4 regions of the Yersinia entomophaga genome follow, and region 1 is predicted to be linked to each of the others. Evidence: predicted binding sites of a transcription regulator. Region 1 holds the regulator's gene; each other region holds the start of a gene.

Region 1 (4,752 bases):
AGCCAAAAGTTCTGGCTAGTACTGACACCGAAGATATCGATCAATTCCTGACGCGCTTCACTGGGGATCAATGGAAGCGTACCAAGGACGATAATAACGTTCTGATGACGCCTGAATCCCGTTTTGTTAAGAACGAAAGTCTGAAAACCCTGCCGGCAGAAAGCCTGCGTGGGCAGATTATTCCAACGCCGATGAGCGTCAAAGTTCATAACGCTGATGTCGATCTGAGCAAAGGCGTGGCGCTGGAGTTGAGTGCTTTACCAAAACCTGCGGCAGACGCAGCGCAGAAACGCTTTGAAATGCTGGGTGTGAATGTTAATGCGGCGGGCTACCCGATAACGACTATGATTCAGCCGAGTGATTTTAAAGGCGATCTGGCCGTTGCTGGTGCTTATGAACTGAAGATTGGCGAGCAGGGCGCGCAGGTAATTGGTTTCGATCAAACCGGCGTGTTTTACGGTTTACAGTCAATCCTGTCGCTGATTCCGTCCGATGGCAGTAAGAAAATTGCTACTCTGGATGCCAAAGATGCACCGCGCTTTGAATATCGCGCGCTGTTCCTTGATGTCGGCCGTAACTTTAAAACCAAGGATGCGGTACTGCGTTTGTTGGACCAAATGTCCGCTTACAAGCTAAACAAATTCCACTTCCATCTTAGCGATGATGAAGGCTGGCGCATAGAAATTCCGGGCTTACCGGAGCTGACCGAAGTGGGAAGCAAGCGTTGCCACGATCTCAGCGAAAATGCCTGTTTATTGCCACAGTTAGGTTCAGGCCCGGATAGCAATAATCTGGGAAGCGGGCACTTTAGCCGTCAGGATTACATCGATATCCTGAAATATGCCAAAGCGCGCCAGATTGAAGTGATTCCCGAAATCGATATGCCGGCTCACGCCCGTGCTGCGGTCGTTTCGATGGAAGCTCGCTATAACAATCTGATGAAGCAGGGTAAAGAAGCAGAAGCCAATGAATTCCGCCTGCTGGACCCGACGGATGATTCCAATACGACTTCAGTTCAGTTCTATGAGCGTAAAAGCTACCTGAATCCCTGCCTGGATTCTTCCAAACGCTTTGTGGATAAAGTGATTGGCGAAATGGCTCAGATGCATAAAGAAGCGGGTATGCCGCTGCAAACCTGGCACTTTGGCGGAGATGAGGCGAAAAATATCCGTTTGGGCGCGGGTTTCCAGGATAAAAACGGCAAGATTGAGCCGGGCAAGGGCATTATCGATCAGAGCATCGAAGATAAACCTTGGGCGAAGTCTCAGGTTTGTCAGGACATGGTTAAGCAAGGAAAAATTGAGGACGTGGAACACCTCGCTAGCCACTTTGCGATAGAAGTGAGCAAGTTGGTTAATGCGCACGGTATTGAGAAAATGCAGGCCTGGCAGGATGGTTTGAAAAACGCCAAAGATGCCAAAGCTTTCGCTACCAAACGCGTAGGTGTGAACTTCTGGGATACCCTGTATTGGGGCGGAGCCGATTCGGTGAACGATTGGGCGAATAAAGGCTATGAAGTCATCGCTTCTAACCCAGACTATGTTTACTTCGATATGCCTTATGAAGTGAACCCGCGTGAGCGGGGCTATTACTGGGCAACTCGTTTTACCGATGAAGCTAAGGTATTCAGTTTTGCGCCAAATAACATGCCGCAGAACGCTGAAACTTCCGTTGACCGCGATGGTAACCATTTCAGCGCCAAGAGTGATAAGCCTTGGCCGGGTGTTCACGGTATTTCAGGTCAGTCGTGGAATGAAACTGTACGTACGGACGATCAAATGGAATACATGATGTTCCCACGAGCGCTGCCGTTGGCAGAACGTGCTTGGCATCGCGCACCTTGGGAGCAGGATTATAAAGCGGGCCGCGAGTACAAAGGTGGAGAAACCCATCATGTGGATACTCAGGCGTTAAGTGCCGATTGGCAGCGTTTTGCCAATATTATGGGTCAGCGCGAGTTGGCAAAACTGGATAAGGCCGGTATCTCGTATCGCCTGCCAGTGCCGGGAGCGCGTGTTCAGGGCGGCTTATTGGAGGCTAACGTTAGCCTGCCGGGGCTGACCATAGAATACTCCGTTGACGGTGGTCAGCAATGGCAGAAATACGATATCAAAAACCAGCCGAAGGTCAGTGGCGAAGTGATGATTCGTTCTGCCAGTCCGGACGGTAAGCGCAACAGTCGTGCTGAAGTCGTTAGCGCAACTTTGTAATTATCCGTCTAGTTGTAGTATCGGCCCTGAGCAATTGGGGCCAAATTAACCTGTTGTTAAACTGAGTGTTATTAAGCTGTGTCTAGTTATCTCCTGTTTAAGTTGAGTTGATGGTAATTTCCCCGGTGCCCCCGGGGTTTTTTTTTGCCTGTTATTTAGTGTAATTATTTGCGAACGTTTTTAGTCGCTGAGCCTTATTTTAGATAAAGATGACTTAGGCCCAAAATAATTGAAATTTAATCTGTTTATTTGAACGCTAAATAACAATAGGCGGAGAAGGAAAATAGATTTATGAGGAGTAAAAAAAAGACCACGCATTTTCCAAGTGTATTTTACGACTTAGAGAAGGGTGGTCTGATACTCGGATCTGATGAATCAGATCTTATTTTTTGTCGTGCAAAGTCTCATCTTCACGGCAATCGCCGCCTTCACAGTGACCGTATAAATACAGGCTGTGATTCGTCAGCTTGATACCGTGCTGAGTTGCGATTTCACGTTGGCGGACTTCAATGGATTCATCGCTGAACTCGATCACTTTGCCACAATCCAGGCAAATCAGGTGATCGTGATGATGCTGTTGGGTCAGTTCAAAGACAGACTTGCCACCTTCGAAATTATGGCGGGTGACAATACCGGCGTCGTCAAACTGGTTAAGTACGCGGTAAACCGTGGCCAGACCAATCTCTTCACCCATATCGATCAGCTTTTTATAAAGATCTTCCGCACTGACGTGATGGCAATCTGGCTTTTGCAGCACTTCCAAAATCTTCAGGCGCGGAAGCGTTACCTTAAGGCCAGCGTTCTTTAATGCTCTGTTGTTGTCAGTCATGCGGATTCAGTCCTGTTACTTTGTTATTCAAATTGAGGCTGTTCAGCCTATGACATCGGTAGGCACAAAAATATAATTGCGTCTCATTATAGAACCGGTAGCTCAAAATGAAAACCGTAGGTTATTAACAAAGATATAATTGCACACTTTGCAAGATTAATCATGCAGCGTATTGATGAACGGGGAGAACAGATAGCCCTAGTGTACAGTGATGGCGACGGAACTTACAAATTTAAAACTGTTTAGTTTCGTTAACGCCTTATTATCATCTATTTTTGTGGGGTTTTTGCCGCACATTTACGCACCAGAATGGAGAACCATGCCCTGATCGCAAACCAGGCAATTCAGGGCATGTTAGGCAGATTAACCCACGATATCTGACAGACTCAGTTCTTCGCTGATTTGTTTTACCCAAGCTTCAACGCGTTCGTTGGTCAGCTCTGGTTGACGGTCTTCATCGATAGCCAAGCCGATAAAGTGATCGTCATCCGCCAGACCTTTTGACGCTTCGAAATGGTAGCCTGCGGTTGGCCAATGACCGACAATGGCTGCGCCACGCGGTTCGATGATGTCACGTACTGTGCCCATGGCATCACAGAAATATTCCGCATAGTCTTCCTGATCGCCACAGCCAAACAGGGCAACCAGCTTGCCATTGAAATCGATCTCTTCCAGCGTTGGGAAGAAATCATCCCAATCACACTGTGCTTCGCCGTAGTACCAGGTTGGGATCCCGATCAGCAAAATATCGAATTGCTCTAAATCTTCTTTGCTGCTTTTGGCAATGTCGTGAACCTCTGCAACGTCTTTGCCCAGTAGCTTTTGGATCATCTTGGCAATGTTTTCGGTATTGCCTGTGTCGCTGCCAAAGAAAATGCCTACAGTTGCCATATGAAATTTATACCTTTGAATTCAATTAGTTACGTTAGTTGTGGAGCCTGCTGCTCCACAATATAACACATTTTTCATCGTGCTTGTGGAAAGCGCCTTTTTGCTGAGGCTGACTCATCTGATTTTATTAACAGGCTGATTGCTAAGCCATTGTTTCAAAAAAGAGTCATCAGGGACTACGCAGGTGACTAAATCCTTAATAGAAATAAGGAATTAAGTCCTCAGACTGACTATTTCCAATAGGCCGTCATCATGCCAGAAAACATCTCTCTGCTTATATCAAGTTTATGCGATATAAAATTTTCATCTACCGCTCAACCTTGGCAGACGATTGCCGATAACCGAATTGAAACCCGCGGGTTTCGATTGCGGTGCCAAGGAGGGCCTTGTCAAATCGATTTTTGATGAGGAAGGAGAAGTCGTTGGCTGTATGGAACGTCCTAAATCGCTTTTCGGTCATCAAACTCCACCAGAATTTTGTGGCAACAATCCGACAATAAATAGAAAAGGAACGAACATGCAGTTTTTGAAAAATATCACCATCAGGGCAGCGTTACTTTGGGTTCTCGGGGCATTTAGCTTGCTCTGGGGCGGAGTTTCAGCTTACACATTATTATCACTCAATGAGTTAACTCAAGCCTCAAACGCGAATAGCGTTTTGGTCGATAACATCAGCTTGGTCAATCAGGGAACCGATCAGTATTTCCGTATGGTGACCCGATTGAGTCGTTCAGTGGATTATCGTCTGGCAGGGAATAGCGCAGATGCCGATCGTGAGCTGAAATCCTCCAATCTGGCCTTGGATAGCCTGAAAAAGAACTT
Region 2 (4,752 bases), 2.0 Mb from region 1:
CCGATCCGCAGTTTGAAGAACCGCCGCGTGAAAGCCAGGGCGAACAGATTATTATCAATCATCTGGATCTGCGCCTGAATAATGCGCCTGCCGATGCGTGGCGGAAAGCCGTCATCAACTGGACATGGCGCATCAAAGTTTTACTGCATTTGGAAACCGAATTGATGAGCACCCTGCGCGAGCGGGCGGAAGAAGAAGCCATCAACGTGTTTGCCCGTAATATGCAGGATTTGCTGATGGCAGCACCTGCCGGCATGCGCGCCACCATGGGTCTGGATCCAGGATTACGTACCGGAGTCAAAGTCGCCGTGGTTGATGCCACCGGTAAATTAGTGGCTTACGACACGGTTTACCCTCATACCGGTCAGGCCACCAAAGCCGCCGCCACTGTCGCGGCGCTATGCATCAAGCATCAGGTTGAACTGGTGGCAATTGGTAACGGCACCGCGTCTCGGGAAACAGAGCGCTTCTTTACCGAATTGCAGCAGCAATATCCGGCGGTTACCGCACAGAAAGTGATTGTCAGTGAAGCCGGAGCCTCCGTGTATTCCGCATCTGAGCTGGCGGCACTGGAATTCCCCGATCTGGATGTCTCTATCCGTGGCGCGGTGTCAATTGCCCGTCGCCTGCAAGATCCGCTGGCCGAGCTGGTTAAGATCGATCCAAAATCTATCGGGGTTGGCCAGTATCAGCATGACGTTAGCCAGAGCCAATTGGCTAAAAAACTGGATGCGGTGGTTGAAGACTGCGTAAACGCCGTTGGCGTGGATCTCAATACAGCGTCGGTGCCATTACTAACCCGCGTTGCCGGTCTGACGCGCATGATGGCGCAAAATATCGTGAACTGGCGTAATGAAAATGGTCGTTTCCGTAATCGTGAACAGCTATTGAAAGTCAGTCGTTTGGGGCCAAAAGCCTTTGAGCAGTGCGCCGGTTTCCTGCGCATCAACCACGGCGATAACCCGCTGGACGCCTCGACGGTGCATCCCGAAGCCTATCCGGTAGTCGAACGTATTCTGGCTGCGACCGAGCAGGCGTTACAGGATTTAATGGGCAATCCAACCGTACTGCGGAACCTGCAAGCCAGAGATTTTACTACCGAGCGTTTCGGTGTGCCGACGGTGACAGATATTCTTAAAGAGTTGGAAAAACCGGGTCGCGATCCGCGTCCTGAGTTTAAAACCGCAACCTTCGCAGACGGCGTTGAAACCATGAACGACCTCACCGTGGGAATGATTCTGGAAGGTTCGGTGACTAACGTCACCAATTTTGGAGCCTTTGTTGATATCGGCGTCCATCAGGATGGTTTGGTGCACATTTCTTCACTGGCAGACAAATTTGTCGATGACCCACATAAAGTGGTGAAAGCCGGCGATATCGTCAAAGTGAAAGTAATGGAAGTAGATTTACAGCGTAAACGTATTGCTTTAACGATGCGTTTAGACGAGCAACCGGGAGAAACCAATGCCCGACGCGGCAGCGCTGACAATAGTGCTAAACCTCGTCAGGGAGGACGCAATAGTCAGGATTCTCGCGATAGAGCGCCAGCCAAAGGACGCACTGCTAGCGCTACCGGCGCAGGCAACAGCGCCATGAGCGACGCGCTAGCAGCGGCCTTAGGCAAAAAACGCTAATCCAACCGCGCCGCTGACTCTTGTCAGCGGCGTTTTTCCTTCCCAGTTCGCGCCACTCTCTCCCTTTTCTCACTGCTATTCTGTGATATGCCTTTCATAATCTTTTGGTCTATAAATATGAAATTTTATATTCATAGATGATTAGCAGAAGCTAAACATCTATTTTCTGAGTCCATCATATTTTTTCTATTTGTGTTGGACCTCTCAAAATAAATGAGGCGACTGACGCAACCCTAAGGATTTATTAAGAAACATAATAAATAAGATTAACTAAATATAAATCCAGATATTAATTGATTCAAATCATGGTGAATTGCAGATAGTGTAAATTAGAATTATTATCCTTAAGGCTGGTCGTATATGTAAATTGAAATACAATTCATTAACCATTTTAACCAGCCATTCTCGTTTGCGAACGCCACACTTTGGTGCTAAAAAAAGAAGATATCGGCCTAGAGCATATTATTCCTAATGTCGTAACGAATATTTACCATTAGGCTTTTGATCGCTGTTGAATACGATAACGATTCTCACTATCATTATTGTGTCTATTATCGCTTAGCGCTACCGCCCGCAGTTCAATGGCTAGCGCTAATAGCCCGATTCCTCTGGCAGATAATGTGATATTCGCACCTGGCGTTGAGCTGGTTAGTCCGCCATTTTGTTGCCGATAATGTCATCTTTTATTATCACGAGGGTTATATGCATCTTCTTCCTCAACGCGCTTATAAGATTTTGGGATTCTCTCCTGAAATCAGCCCGGCTTATCGACAAAAATTATTGTCGCTCGGCATGTTACCCGGTTCATCATTTAATGTTGTGCGTCTCGCACCATTAGGCGATCCCATTCAGATAGAAACTCGCCGCGTTAGCTTGGTCTTGCGTAAAAAAGATTTAGATTTTCTGAATTTGGACCTACAGCCTTAATTTTTAGGTTCCTTTCATTTTATTTTCTCTGCGGCTCGGTTGGGTATATCACCTGGTCTAGATTAATTTTAATTTACTCATATTACGTTGGATCATGAAAGCACTCACAATCGGCTTAATTGGCAACCCCAATGCAGGTAAAACTACACTGTTCAACCAACTGACCGGAGCACGTCAGCGCGTAGGTAACTGGTCTGGGGTCACGGTAGAACGGAAAGAAGGTCATTTTTCCACGGCGCAGCATCAGGTGACTTTGGTTGACCTGCCCGGCACCTATTCCCTGACGACCATCTCTGAACAAACCTCGCTGGATGAACAAATTGCCTGTCACTACATTCTCAGTGGCGAAGCCGATCTGTTAATCAACGTAATAGATGCGTCGAATCTGGAACGCAACCTCTATCTGACATTGCAGCTGCTAGAGTTGGGCATTCCATGCATTATCGCGCTGAATATGCTGGATATTGCCCAAAGTCAACGAATCAAAATTGACGTGGATGCGTTGTCTAAGCGCCTTGGTTGCCCGGTCATTCCACTAGTTTCGACTCGTGCAACAGGTATTGCCGAACTGAAAACCAGCATCGACCAATATCAGCCGAACACCGATAACGCTCTGGTGAACTATCCGCCGCTGTTGCTGGAAGAAGTTGAAAAACTGACTTCGGCCATGCCCGATAGTCTGCCAATGCAGCAACGGCGCTGGCTGGCGTTACAAATGCTGGAAGGTGATATCTACAGTCTGGCACGCTCCGGCGTTTCGCCCGCTTTGCTGGCAGAGTCCCGCCAACGGCTTAAAGATCAACAACATGAAGATCCCGAACTGGTGATTGCCGACGCTCGTTACCAAAGCATCGCAACGCTGTGTGATGCGGTTAGCAACGCGCAACAGGCTGAACCTAACCGTCTGACTCAAATGCTAGATAAAGTGATTCTGAATCGTTGGCTCGGCGTGCCAATTTTCCTGTTTGTTATGTATTTGATGTTTGTATTGGCGATCAATATCGGCGGGGCGCTACAGCCAATTTTTGATATCGGCTCATCGGCGATATTTATTCAGGGTCTACAATGGGTTGGCTATACCCTGCACTTCCCCGAATGGCTGACGATATTTTTAGCTCAGGGGATTGGCGGCGGGATCAACACTGTTTTACCGCTGGTACCGCAAATCGGCATGATGTACCTGTTTCTATCCTTCCTCGAAGATTCTGGCTATATGGCTCGGGCGGCTTTCGTTATGGACCGCCTGATGCAGGCTCTGGGGCTGCCGGGTAAATCCTTCGTGCCGCTCATCGTCGGGTTTGGCTGTAACGTGCCGGCAATTATGGGCGCACGTACCTTGGACGCTCAGCGCGAACGCCTGATAACCGTCATGATGGCGCCCTTTATGTCCTGTGGTGCACGTCTGGCTATTTTTGCCGTCTTCGCCGCCGCTTTCTTCGGGCAGGACGGTGCCAGCATCGTATTCTCCCTGTATTTGCTCGGCATCGTGGTCGCCATTCTTACCGGACTGCTACTCAAGTACACCATTATGCGCGGCGAAGCCTCTCCCTTCGTGATGGAACTGCCGGTTTACCACGTTCCTCACTTAAAAAGCCTGCTGCTACAGACCTGGCAGCGCCTGAAAGGCTTTGTGCTGCGCGCCGGTAAAGTCATCGTTATCGCCAGTATTTTTATTGGTGGATTGAACAGCTTTACCTTCGGCGGGAAAGCCGCCGATAGCATTAATGACTCAGCTTTGGCCTCGGTCAGTAAAGTACTCACGCCGTTGCTGACGCCAATGGGCGTACACGCCGATAACTGGCAGGCCACCGTGGGCTTGGTTACCGGGGCTATGGCGAAAGAAGTCGTTGTGGGGACATTAAACACTCTGTATACCGCCGAGCAAATTAAGAACGAACCTTTTGATGCAGAAGGCTTTAATTTGCTGGATGAACTCGGCGGAGCGGTAAACGAAACCTGGCAGGGATTAAAAGATACCTTCAGCCTGAGCGTACTTTCCAACCCGATCGAAGCCAGCAAGGGTGACGGTGAAATGGAAGCTGGTTCAATGGGCATGATGAGCAGCAAATTTGGCTCCAGCGTGGCGGCTTATAGCTACCTGATCTTTGTTTTGCTCTACGTTCCCTGCGTTTCCGTTATGGGCGCGATCGCCCGTGAAACCAGCCGCGGCTGGATGACCTTCTCAATTCTG
Region 3 (4,752 bases), 1.4 Mb from region 1:
TTCTAGCCCTTCACCAAACTGCACCTCATCAATATTGCCATGGAGCGTATGCTGAGGATAAAAGGTGTAATGTAAGTTACCCTTCGCTATCAGGCTGGTTTCCGTATTATGCGAACTGCCAATAGTAAATTGATGGCCATTAAAACCATCCGATCCCCCGTAAAATTGCCCACGATCTTTAACCGGAGCCAGTTCGATATTACCGAACCCCGCAGCCCACGCTTTTAGGTAAGATGAAACACTAAATTCGGCAAATTCTTCTTGGTATTTAATTGTTATACTCATAAATAATTTCCTTTTAGTAAATGGGATATAACTTAGAATATGATTATTAATATAACCATACATACCAACAGGGGTTAATTAACACACCTGAAGACTTTAAAATTTGTATTCAAATCCACCCTGAATAGTTCGGCCACGGCTAGCAGAAAATGACAGTGAATCGCCATAATTAACCAGATAAGCACGATTACTGATATTTTCTATTGAAGTACGTAATATCAAATTATTTGTTATTTTATAGCTGGCATATAAATCAAACACTATGTATTTCGGCCAGTCAGCGACATAAGCCGTACCTGGATAGCCATAACCATTAAGCACTGATAAATCTTGATACCCACGGTTATAACGGATTACGGTACCAAAATCTAACAGTTTATTTAATGCTCTTCCCCCCAACGTTAAACTGCCACGATCGCCCGGTAAATAAGCTGATGATCCGAATACCGCCCCATGTCTACAGAGAATGAAATCATTAAGATGGTTACCATCGACACCATACATTCCTATCCCTTTTGTATTTTTAACCGATTGAATACCGCCCAACCAGGCTGGTTTTGAGCAAGTATCGTTATGACCTATCATTCGGGTATAATTCAGACTGGTATAAAAAAAACCGGCATCGTAACTTAATTGATATTCCAATCCGCGAAAGCGACTTTTAAGTAAATTATTAACGTAAGCAGCATAGGCAAATGATTGGCTTCCGCGCAGAGGTAATGCTCGCTCTAATTCCAAGTTGATATAGTTCGTCACCCGGGTATCAAAGTAGGCCATTTTTGCGCCAAATTTATCGCCGCTAATGAATAAATCTTCCTGTTGAATATTCAACCCAGATTCCCAGGTGCGGGAGCGCTCTATGGCCAGATTAGGATTTGGGAACAAAAAACCCGAACCGTGGGCACTGCCGGTAGCCAGAGTTTCTGTTATACCCGGTGGCCGCCATGATTGACCGTAGTTGCCAAAAAACTCCAGCCATTGCACTCCTGGCTTCACCCCAATGCCCAAGGTTGGCAATATTTGCTGCTCATGGCGATCAACATCCCAGGTCATTGTCACAGGGACTTTTTTACAGGTATTTCTTTTTCCCCCGCCATGTTGGGGGTTACATGGGTTTTGCCGTGTATAAGGCATTTTTGATGTGTATAGCCAGGTATGCCCTTGTAATCGAGAATGTTCGAAACGCAGCCCGCCATCCAGCCGTAACCAGTCATCGTAGTGGTAATCAAACTGAGTGAAAACGCTAGTCAGACTGCGCTGGCCAGACGGAGTCACACCCTGCATGAGATCTTTGTTCGTGTGGCCGCTGGAACGATCGCTAAACCAATCCATACCATATTGAAGGCTCAATAAATGGTTATCCGGCAGCATGAAACGTTGAGTATTTTGTAGCTGGAGACCGCGCGTAGTTAAACGCGTGCGAGTGGTATATTTCCGACAGAAAATAGGATCAGAACACAAAGTATTGGTTTTATCATCGGTATCAACGTAATAGGCTTTTGCCTTGGCATCCAACCAGGGTAGATGCTCGGGCTGTAAGCTGTAATCCAATCCGAAATTCTGCGTTATGACATCGCTAATACTGCTGGTTTTCCAGCCGACGCCGCTTTTATTCGGTGAGTTTTTTACACTTACCAGAAAGCCGCCGTTAGGGCTGCTTACCTGAGTTTGCAGGTAACTGGCAACCAAACGCTGCTCCGCAGGCAAGTTCCAGCCCACTTTAGCCAGTCGGGTATGCATTTGGTAGCCGGAATTGAGCACTTTCATGTGCTTTAACTCATCACCGATTGAGTTTTTCCCCTTATTTCCATATCCAAAACGTAGCTCGCCCAGACTACCGATGTTTCCCGGCCAATAATCACCAAAGTTCCGCTCACTTATGGCTATCAATAAATCTCCGGTTTCATGACCAAATGCCAATGTTCCGCCACCTATAAATCGGGTACCGTTATCGCCCGTTGTGGCTCGCAGATTACCGCCAAGCTCTTTTCCTGGCTCAAGAAAATCCGCCGCGTTTATCGTATTAAAAGTAGCAATACCGCCAATTACGCCGGCGCTACCGATACCGCTGGTCGGCCCTTTTTCAATCACCACATTGCTAAGAATATCCGGATCAATAAACATCACGCCGTTACGTCCGCCGTGACCACTTTTCATAAAGTTTTGCCGCATACCGTCAATATTCATATTTATACGACCAAAATCTTGAATACCGCGAATATTGACCGATAAAGCAGGATCTTGTTGGTCTACGGCAGAATAGACGCCGGCAGTTTGCTCCAATATATCAGCCGCATGGCGGGCAGGACGGTTATCTAATTGTTCTTTAGTTATTTCACTAACAGAGCGAGGTTCATCATATATCCAATCGTCAGAATATTGCAGACCGCCACCTTCTATTTTTAGCGGTTCTAATACCACATTATTATCATCTATCTTTGAAGAGGGGATATTAACATCAAGCTGTTCCGAGTAACTTTTATCACTAAATAAATAAAAAATAAAAAAAAGAATGATACTGATTAAACCATTAGGCTTAATTTTATTCACATAATTATTATGCATATTTTTGCTTCATCCTTGGAAAAATAATGCGACAGCCAACTTAGTTATTTCACTAAATCAACAGTTTAAAAATAAAGTCTTACATTAGCGCTTTATTTATATTTCAACAATTGAGAATGATTATCATAATCACTTAATGAAATAAACTCAACTTCCTACAGGAAGAAATAAAGAAATAGCGCCAATGAATGACAGTAAATGTGAATACTCGCCCTAATGCTAAAGGAATGAATGGTTAATTATCGCAGATGAACCCAATATATTAATTAAAGGGATGTTTAATTACGACTGACAGTTAGCCTATAGCTAACATATTCACAGGGAAGGGAATATTTGGCAATAAAGCGGATGGTAAGCGTGCCATCCGCAATGCGTAAGGAATTAATTAAAACAAACGCTCTTTAGCTTCAGCAATGGCTGATGCCACCTGCAGTGGCGATACGCCGCCCTTGGCCACACGTTTATCCAGACAGGATTGTAAAGCCAGTATTGGGTACACGTCGTCGCTAATAATGGCGCTGAATTTTCGCAAATCCTGCAACGGCAACGCTTCCAGTGCTTTACCCTGACGAATGGCTTCAACCACCGCTTCGCCGACAATATGATGCGCTTCACGGAAAGGCACGCCTTTCGCTACCAGATAATCCGCCAATTCGGTCGCATTCGCATAACCCTGCTCGGCAGCTTCTTTGCAACGCGGACGTTTCACCTGAATACCATCCAATACCAGCGCCGCCATATGCAGGCAATCCAGCCAGGTATCCAATGCGTCAAACAGCCCTTCTTTATCTTCCTGCATATCTTTGTTGTAAGCCAAAGGCAGGCCTTTCAATGTCATCATCATCCCGGTCAATGCGCCTTGTACACGGCCACATTTACCCCGAATCAGTTCCAACGCATCCGGGTTTTTCTTCTGCGGCATCAGGGAAGAGCCTGAAGTGACGCGGTCAGATAAATCGACAAAGGCCGCTTCGCCACTGTTGAAGAAAATCAAATCTTCGGCAAAACGAGAGAGATGAACCATACCAATGCTGGCATTTGACAGTAATTCCAGCACATGGTCGCGATCGGAAACACTATCCAGACTGTTGCGGGTCGCAGAAGCAAAACCCAGCCAATCGGCCAGCTGTTCGCGATCGATGGCGTAAGCTGTTCCCGCCAGCGCTCCACAGCCCAATGGGCTCACGTCCAAACGCTTTAAAGTGTCTTGCAACCGACTTTCATCACGAGCCAGCATTTCGCTATAAGCCAAACACCAGTGAGCAAAGGTCACCGGCTGAGCGCGTTGCAGATGGGTATAACCCGGCATGACCGCGTCCTGATTGGCTTCCGCAGTGATAACCAACGCCTGTTGCAGCTGGCGTACCGCCGATTGCAGCTCCGTCACTTGGAATTTGCACCATAGTTTTAAATCGGTAGCGACCTGATCGTTACGGCTACGTCCGGTATGCAGCTTTTTACCTAAATCGCCGACTTTGGCAATCAGTTTGGTTTCTACCCAGCTATGAATATCTTCCGCATCGCTGGTCAGAATGGCTTGTGGATCGGCCTGAACCTCTTCCAATAATACGGTCAACGCCTGTTCGAGTTGTAATTGCTCTTCGGCGCTCAACACGCCTACGGTAACCAGCGCTTTTGACCAGGCAACAGAGCCGAAAATATCCTGTTCTGCCAATCGGTAATCAAACCGCAGAGAATCGTTAAATTGCTTAAACCGCTGATCTGCTGCCTGACTGAACCGTCCGCCCCACAATGCCATAACTTGATTTCCTTAAACTGATAAACCGATAATCCTGATAAACGATGCTAAAACAGTGAGATGCGAGCGCAAGCAGAGCTGCACTCGCAAAGGTCACCGCATTACTTCTTCGCGTTCAGCGCACGAATACGGGAAGACAGCGA
Region 4 (4,752 bases), 590 kb from region 1:
CGGATTAACTGGCGAATACCTTCAATAAACGACGGCGGCTGATATTGATACCCAGTCGCCAATACCACGCTTTCGGACGCCAAAGTGAACGGCTGATTCTGTTCATGCTGTAATAAAGACAGACTCAGTCCTTTGCCATTACTATTTTCCTCCACCAGCTGTAATTCGCTATTGGTATACAAATTCACATTTAGGACACCGTCCAAACGCTTGGTGTACAGCAGATCGAAAATGTCATTGATCAACGAGCTATTAATGCCTTTGTACAATTGTTTGTGAGTCAGATTCAGCTCATCGCGCTTTTCTGCCGGGAGGTTATAAAAGTAATCGACGTATTCCGGTGATGTCATTTCCAACGTTAGCTTGGTGTATTCCAGTGGGAAGAAACGGGGGGAACGTGTGAGCCAGTTGAGTTGATAACCAAAGCGATCTATATCACTGAGTAGATCGTAAAAAATCTCCGCCGCACTCTGTCCGCTGCCTAACAAGGTAATAGAGGCCTTCTTCTGCAAGGCCGCTTTGTTATCCAGATAATCGCCAGAAGTCACCATTTTCGCGATAAAAGGTTGGCAGCATTCTGGAATACACGGCGATGGCCCAGTGCCTAATACCAATTTTTTACACTGACATTCGTAATAATCGCCGGTGCGCAAATCCAGACAACGCAGCTTATACAGTGCGGTTTCCTCATCATACTCCAGAGTTTCAACCCGAGTATTGAAACGCAGGTTAGGCAATTGCGCGGCAGCCCATTGGCAATATTGGTTATATTCCTTACGCATCAGAAAGAAATTTTCCCGAATATAGAAGGAATAAATTCTGCCCTGCTGTTTGATGTAATTTAAAAAGCTCAACGGGTGCGTTGGCGACGCTAACGTCACCAGATCCGACATAAAGGGCGTTTGTAGAGTTGCACTTTCCAGCATCATCCCTGGATGCCAGTCAAAACCCGGATTTTGATCGATGAATAAACTATGAACATCGTTCAGCGGTTGGGTTAAACATGCCAATCCAAGATTAAAAGGACCAATGCCGATGGCAATAAAATCATAAGGTCGCATGGACATAATCATTCCTTGTTTAGCGCGGCGACGTGATGCTGATCCGCATAGTTCTGCCCGTGGGTCATAATGGCATCGATAATTTCATTTAAATGCTGAATCCCCGTAGTCGGATTCAGAAAGGTAAATTTTAAATACTGACGGCCATTGACTTTGGTCCCGGCAATGACCGAATTTCCCTCTCGGAATAACGCCTTACGAATATATGCATTGGTGAGATCGATTTCTGCATCACTGCGGGAATCCAGCGGTATAAAACGGAATACCAGCGTGCTCAACGTGGGTCGATGCAACAGTTCAAAATACGGGTTAGGCTGCATTAATTGATAAGCGACCTGCGCGGTCTCCATTAATCGCTCAAAAGCCAGCCCCAATTGCTTTGCACCCATAATACGCAGCGTCAGCCACATCTTTAGGGCATCAAATCGCCGCGTGGTCTGGATACTTTTATTCACCAGGTTGGGTGTTCCTTCCTGTAATGCGCTTAACGGATTGAGATACTCGGCGTGATAGGTCAAATAGGAAAAATGCTGTTTATCCTTAACAAAGAAGGCGCTACAGCTCACCGGCTGGAAAAAGGATTTATGGTAATCCACGGTCACCGAGTTCGCCATCTCAATACCGGCGAGCAGTTGCCGATGCTGGGAAGAAACCAGTAAGCCGCAACCGTAGGCCGCGTCAACATGCAGCCAAAGACCATAGTGCTGAGCTAACGCTGCAATAGGACGTAGAGGATCGATGCTGCCAAAATCAGTGGTTCCCGTGGTCGCCACCACCGCTAAAGGGATATTTCCCTGTGCCAGACAGCGTTCGATACTTAACTCCAAGGCGTGAGTATCCATTCTAAATTCACTGTCGTATGGAATAGGAACCACTGCGTTGTAACCCAAGCCTAATAATGCGGCCGCTTTTTGCGTGCTGAAGTGGCTAACCGCCGATGTGAAAATGCGGAATTTGTGAAAATCGGCTGGGAGTCCCTGCAATTGATTTTTATGGGCCGGGTCTCGCTGATGGCAAAAATGATCGCGAGCCAGTAACATAGCCATTAAGTTCGATTGAGTTCCGCCGCTGGTGAAAATCCCATCCCCCTCTTCACCTAACCCTATTTTATCTCGGGTCCAATCCAGCACTTTCTGTTCAATCAGCGTACCACCTGCGCTCTGATCCCAGGTATCTAAAGAGGAGTTAATCGCACCAATAATACTTTCCCCAAACACCGCCGGCAGCACCACAGGGCAATTCAAATGCGCTACATATTTAGGATGATGAAAATAAACAGCATCTTTAATATACAGCTGTTGTAATTCATCCAGCGCAGAATCGAGTGAGGGCAGCGGATTATCCAGGTTTATTCCAGAAATAAGCGGTGACAATTCATTCGGTAATATCCCGCTAAAGGGTTTATCAACAACGTTTAATATGCCCTTAATTCTTTCAGTGACATTATTAACTCCTTCCTGATAATTATCGGCACTTTGTTTATTTAGAAAGCTCCCCAAATAAAGCACCTCACTTATATCACCACTTTCCGATAAAAAAGGGGTTTCAGTATGGGCTACTCCGTACATGATATATCCTTATAATATATATAGATGCGCTCAGATTACTGTTCCATGATATTTTTATTATAAGCAATGATAACTGGGTATATAGTCGACAACTCTAAGAGAGAGTTAAATAGTCACTACAAAAACCACCGGCCAGAAGCAAGAGGTTATTTCAGAATAAATAATACCTTTATAGCGTTATTTCGAGCGGACAATCATGACAATTACCCACGCCCGGTAGCTTATTACGCTGGCAACAGCTACGGCGCTGCAGGGTGTCATTACGTAGTATAACCGTGCGATAAAGCGGATTTTCGCGGCCGTCTGGCAAGGTCATAGTCATAAAAAGACCTTGAATAACAGACTGATAAACATCTTCTTTCATGCGTTTTTTAAACTCACCCAGATACCAATACATCAGGTATCCGATGTTATTCCACAGTAATCTCCCGTTTATACCCTGATAGGACTCAATTTTATTAGCTATTGGAATAACATGGTTATTAATCAGTGCATAATAGCGTTCTAGTAAATTTTCCGCGCTCTGACCTTTCCATTTTAGCTGATAGTAAATAATATCTGGCCTGCCACTATCATGAAATTCCACTTTAAAGTTTCGACAGTCGGAGTCAATTTCCTGCGGATATTCCATTAATAACAACATCATTGGAGGAATAACCAAACCGAAATACCATTGTGTCCATAGTGAATAAAGTGCCTTCTGATTCGGCTTTATATTATTGATGCCGTAATACTCATTTTGATAAATTTCCATCAGTGACGGAAAATTATCTTCATTTGACCAATGATTGAAACTCATACTTTTGGAAGGGATATTATCGGAATTCACTTTAAACGTTACAGAAAAATGAGCAAAGGTTTGCTCAAAGAGCTGCGCGATATCTGCTATTACCCCTACAGGTGAAGGTGTAATTAAATTCTCTGTATTTGACACCTTCTACCTCCAACCTAATAGATGTTGAATGCATTATTATACATAACAGTAATGATTATCAATACAATTCTCATTTGGAATGGAATACCTTTTATATACATTTATTTCAGGGGTATTTTTTTCTCCAAGACTGAAGATGAAATCTCTGGATACATTCTGAAATAACGTCAATTAATCGCTAATACAGTGTGAAAAACCGAATGGTTAATCCGTAGAAAAGAACGTTTACCAGAAGATGACGCGGCACGTCGGTGGCGCTCTGGTAAGTTTTATGTCCCAACTGAGAAAGGAAACATCATCAGGAACGCGCAATATTCCATTCCATTACGATTCCTTATTAGGGTTTGAAGGTGGATAAATGATGCTCTATGATTATTATTGATAATGGTTATCATTACAGGACGTAACTAACCTATCATTCACCGAGATCATCATGAGGGTAACAAGAATGAAAAGACTCTATCAAATGTTGGCCGCAGTTTTGGCCCGTTTCTCTCCACCGGCTATGGCGACGGAATCCCCTTCCGCGCCAACATCTCATTGCCTCCCCTGCGAATACTCCCTTAACCTTGATGCCAACCGTTTCAGTAATGAAGGATACCAGAATTGCCTGAAGACTGGCGATCGTGCTCCGGGCCACATAACCGAGTAGCCGATACCCTGTGCGCCATATTTTTCGCTGGTTGAGGGCCTTTATTGATCAATATCGGCCCTGAACGTATAAAACCTATCGGATTACCAGTAGCCGATGGTTTTCCACCATAATCGGATTACCAGTAGCCGATGGTTTTCCACCATAAACTGCCAATAATCAACCAAATAGGAATAATGGCCAGACTGAGCAGGAATCCAATCTTCCACCAGGTACTCAATGGCACATAATTACAGCCAAAGAGGATCGGCGCAGGCCCGCCGGAATAATGCGTTGTAGCCATATATAAATTACTAAAAATACCAAAGACCAGTACGCTCAACATTGGCGGAGCGCCCGCAGAGATAGCAATAGAAACAAACACGGCGTACATCGCGCTGATATGAGCAATCGCACTCGCCATAAAATAGTGGATATAATAGTAAACCAGCAATAAGACTCCCAGCATGGGAACCCAATTCATGCCATCCACCCAGGTAGCCGCGATTCCACCAAACCATTTAATCAACCCTAACTTATTCAGTTGGCTGGCCAAGG

The links. Region 1 encodes Fur, which represses iron uptake genes when iron is present. Its sites were predicted from a motif close to ATAATAATGAGAACNACTATCAA; they were not measured.
Region 2: the regulator Fur is predicted to act here: its motif matches at 2,152-2,174, upstream of feoA (ferrous iron transporter A).
Region 3: the regulator Fur is predicted to act here: its motif matches at 2,961-2,983, upstream of PL78_RS07775 (TonB-dependent hemoglobin/transferrin/lactoferrin family receptor).
Region 4: the regulator Fur is predicted to act here: its motif matches at 3,615-3,637, upstream of fhuF (siderophore-iron reductase FhuF).

What each region holds. Positions count from the first base shown of each region.
Region 1 covers NZ_CP010029.1:260,255-265,006, forward strand. Annotated here, with positions in the region: gene PL78_RS01305 (beta-N-acetylhexosaminidase) at 1-2,210, shown strand, start outside; gene fur (ferric iron uptake transcriptional regulator) at 2,593-3,039, opposite strand; gene fldA (flavodoxin FldA) at 3,403-3,930, opposite strand; gene PL78_RS01320 (methyl-accepting chemotaxis protein) at 4,448-4,752, shown strand, end outside.
Region 2 covers NZ_CP010029.1:2,549,534-2,554,285, forward strand. Annotated here, with positions in the region: gene PL78_RS11735 (Tex family protein) at 1-1,634, shown strand, start outside; gene feoA (ferrous iron transporter A) at 2,337-2,561, shown strand; gene feoB (Fe(2+) transporter permease subunit FeoB) at 2,656-4,752, shown strand, end outside.
Region 3 covers NZ_CP010029.1:1,703,065-1,707,816, forward strand. Annotated here, with positions in the region: gene PL78_RS07770 (heme acquisition protein HasA) at 1-285, opposite strand, end outside; gene PL78_RS07775 (TonB-dependent hemoglobin/transferrin/lactoferrin family receptor) at 382-2,850, opposite strand; gene argH (argininosuccinate lyase) at 3,236-4,609, opposite strand; gene PL78_RS07785 (argininosuccinate synthase) at 4,711-4,752, opposite strand, start outside.
Region 4 covers NZ_CP010029.1:855,206-859,957, reverse strand. Annotated here, with positions in the region: gene PL78_RS03940 (lysine N(6)-hydroxylase/L-ornithine N(5)-oxygenase family protein) at 1-1,061, opposite strand, end outside; gene PL78_RS03935 (pyridoxal phosphate-dependent decarboxylase family protein) at 1,070-2,629, opposite strand; gene fhuF (siderophore-iron reductase FhuF) at 2,799-3,563, opposite strand; gene PL78_RS03925 (DASS family sodium-coupled anion symporter) at 4,334-4,752, opposite strand, start outside.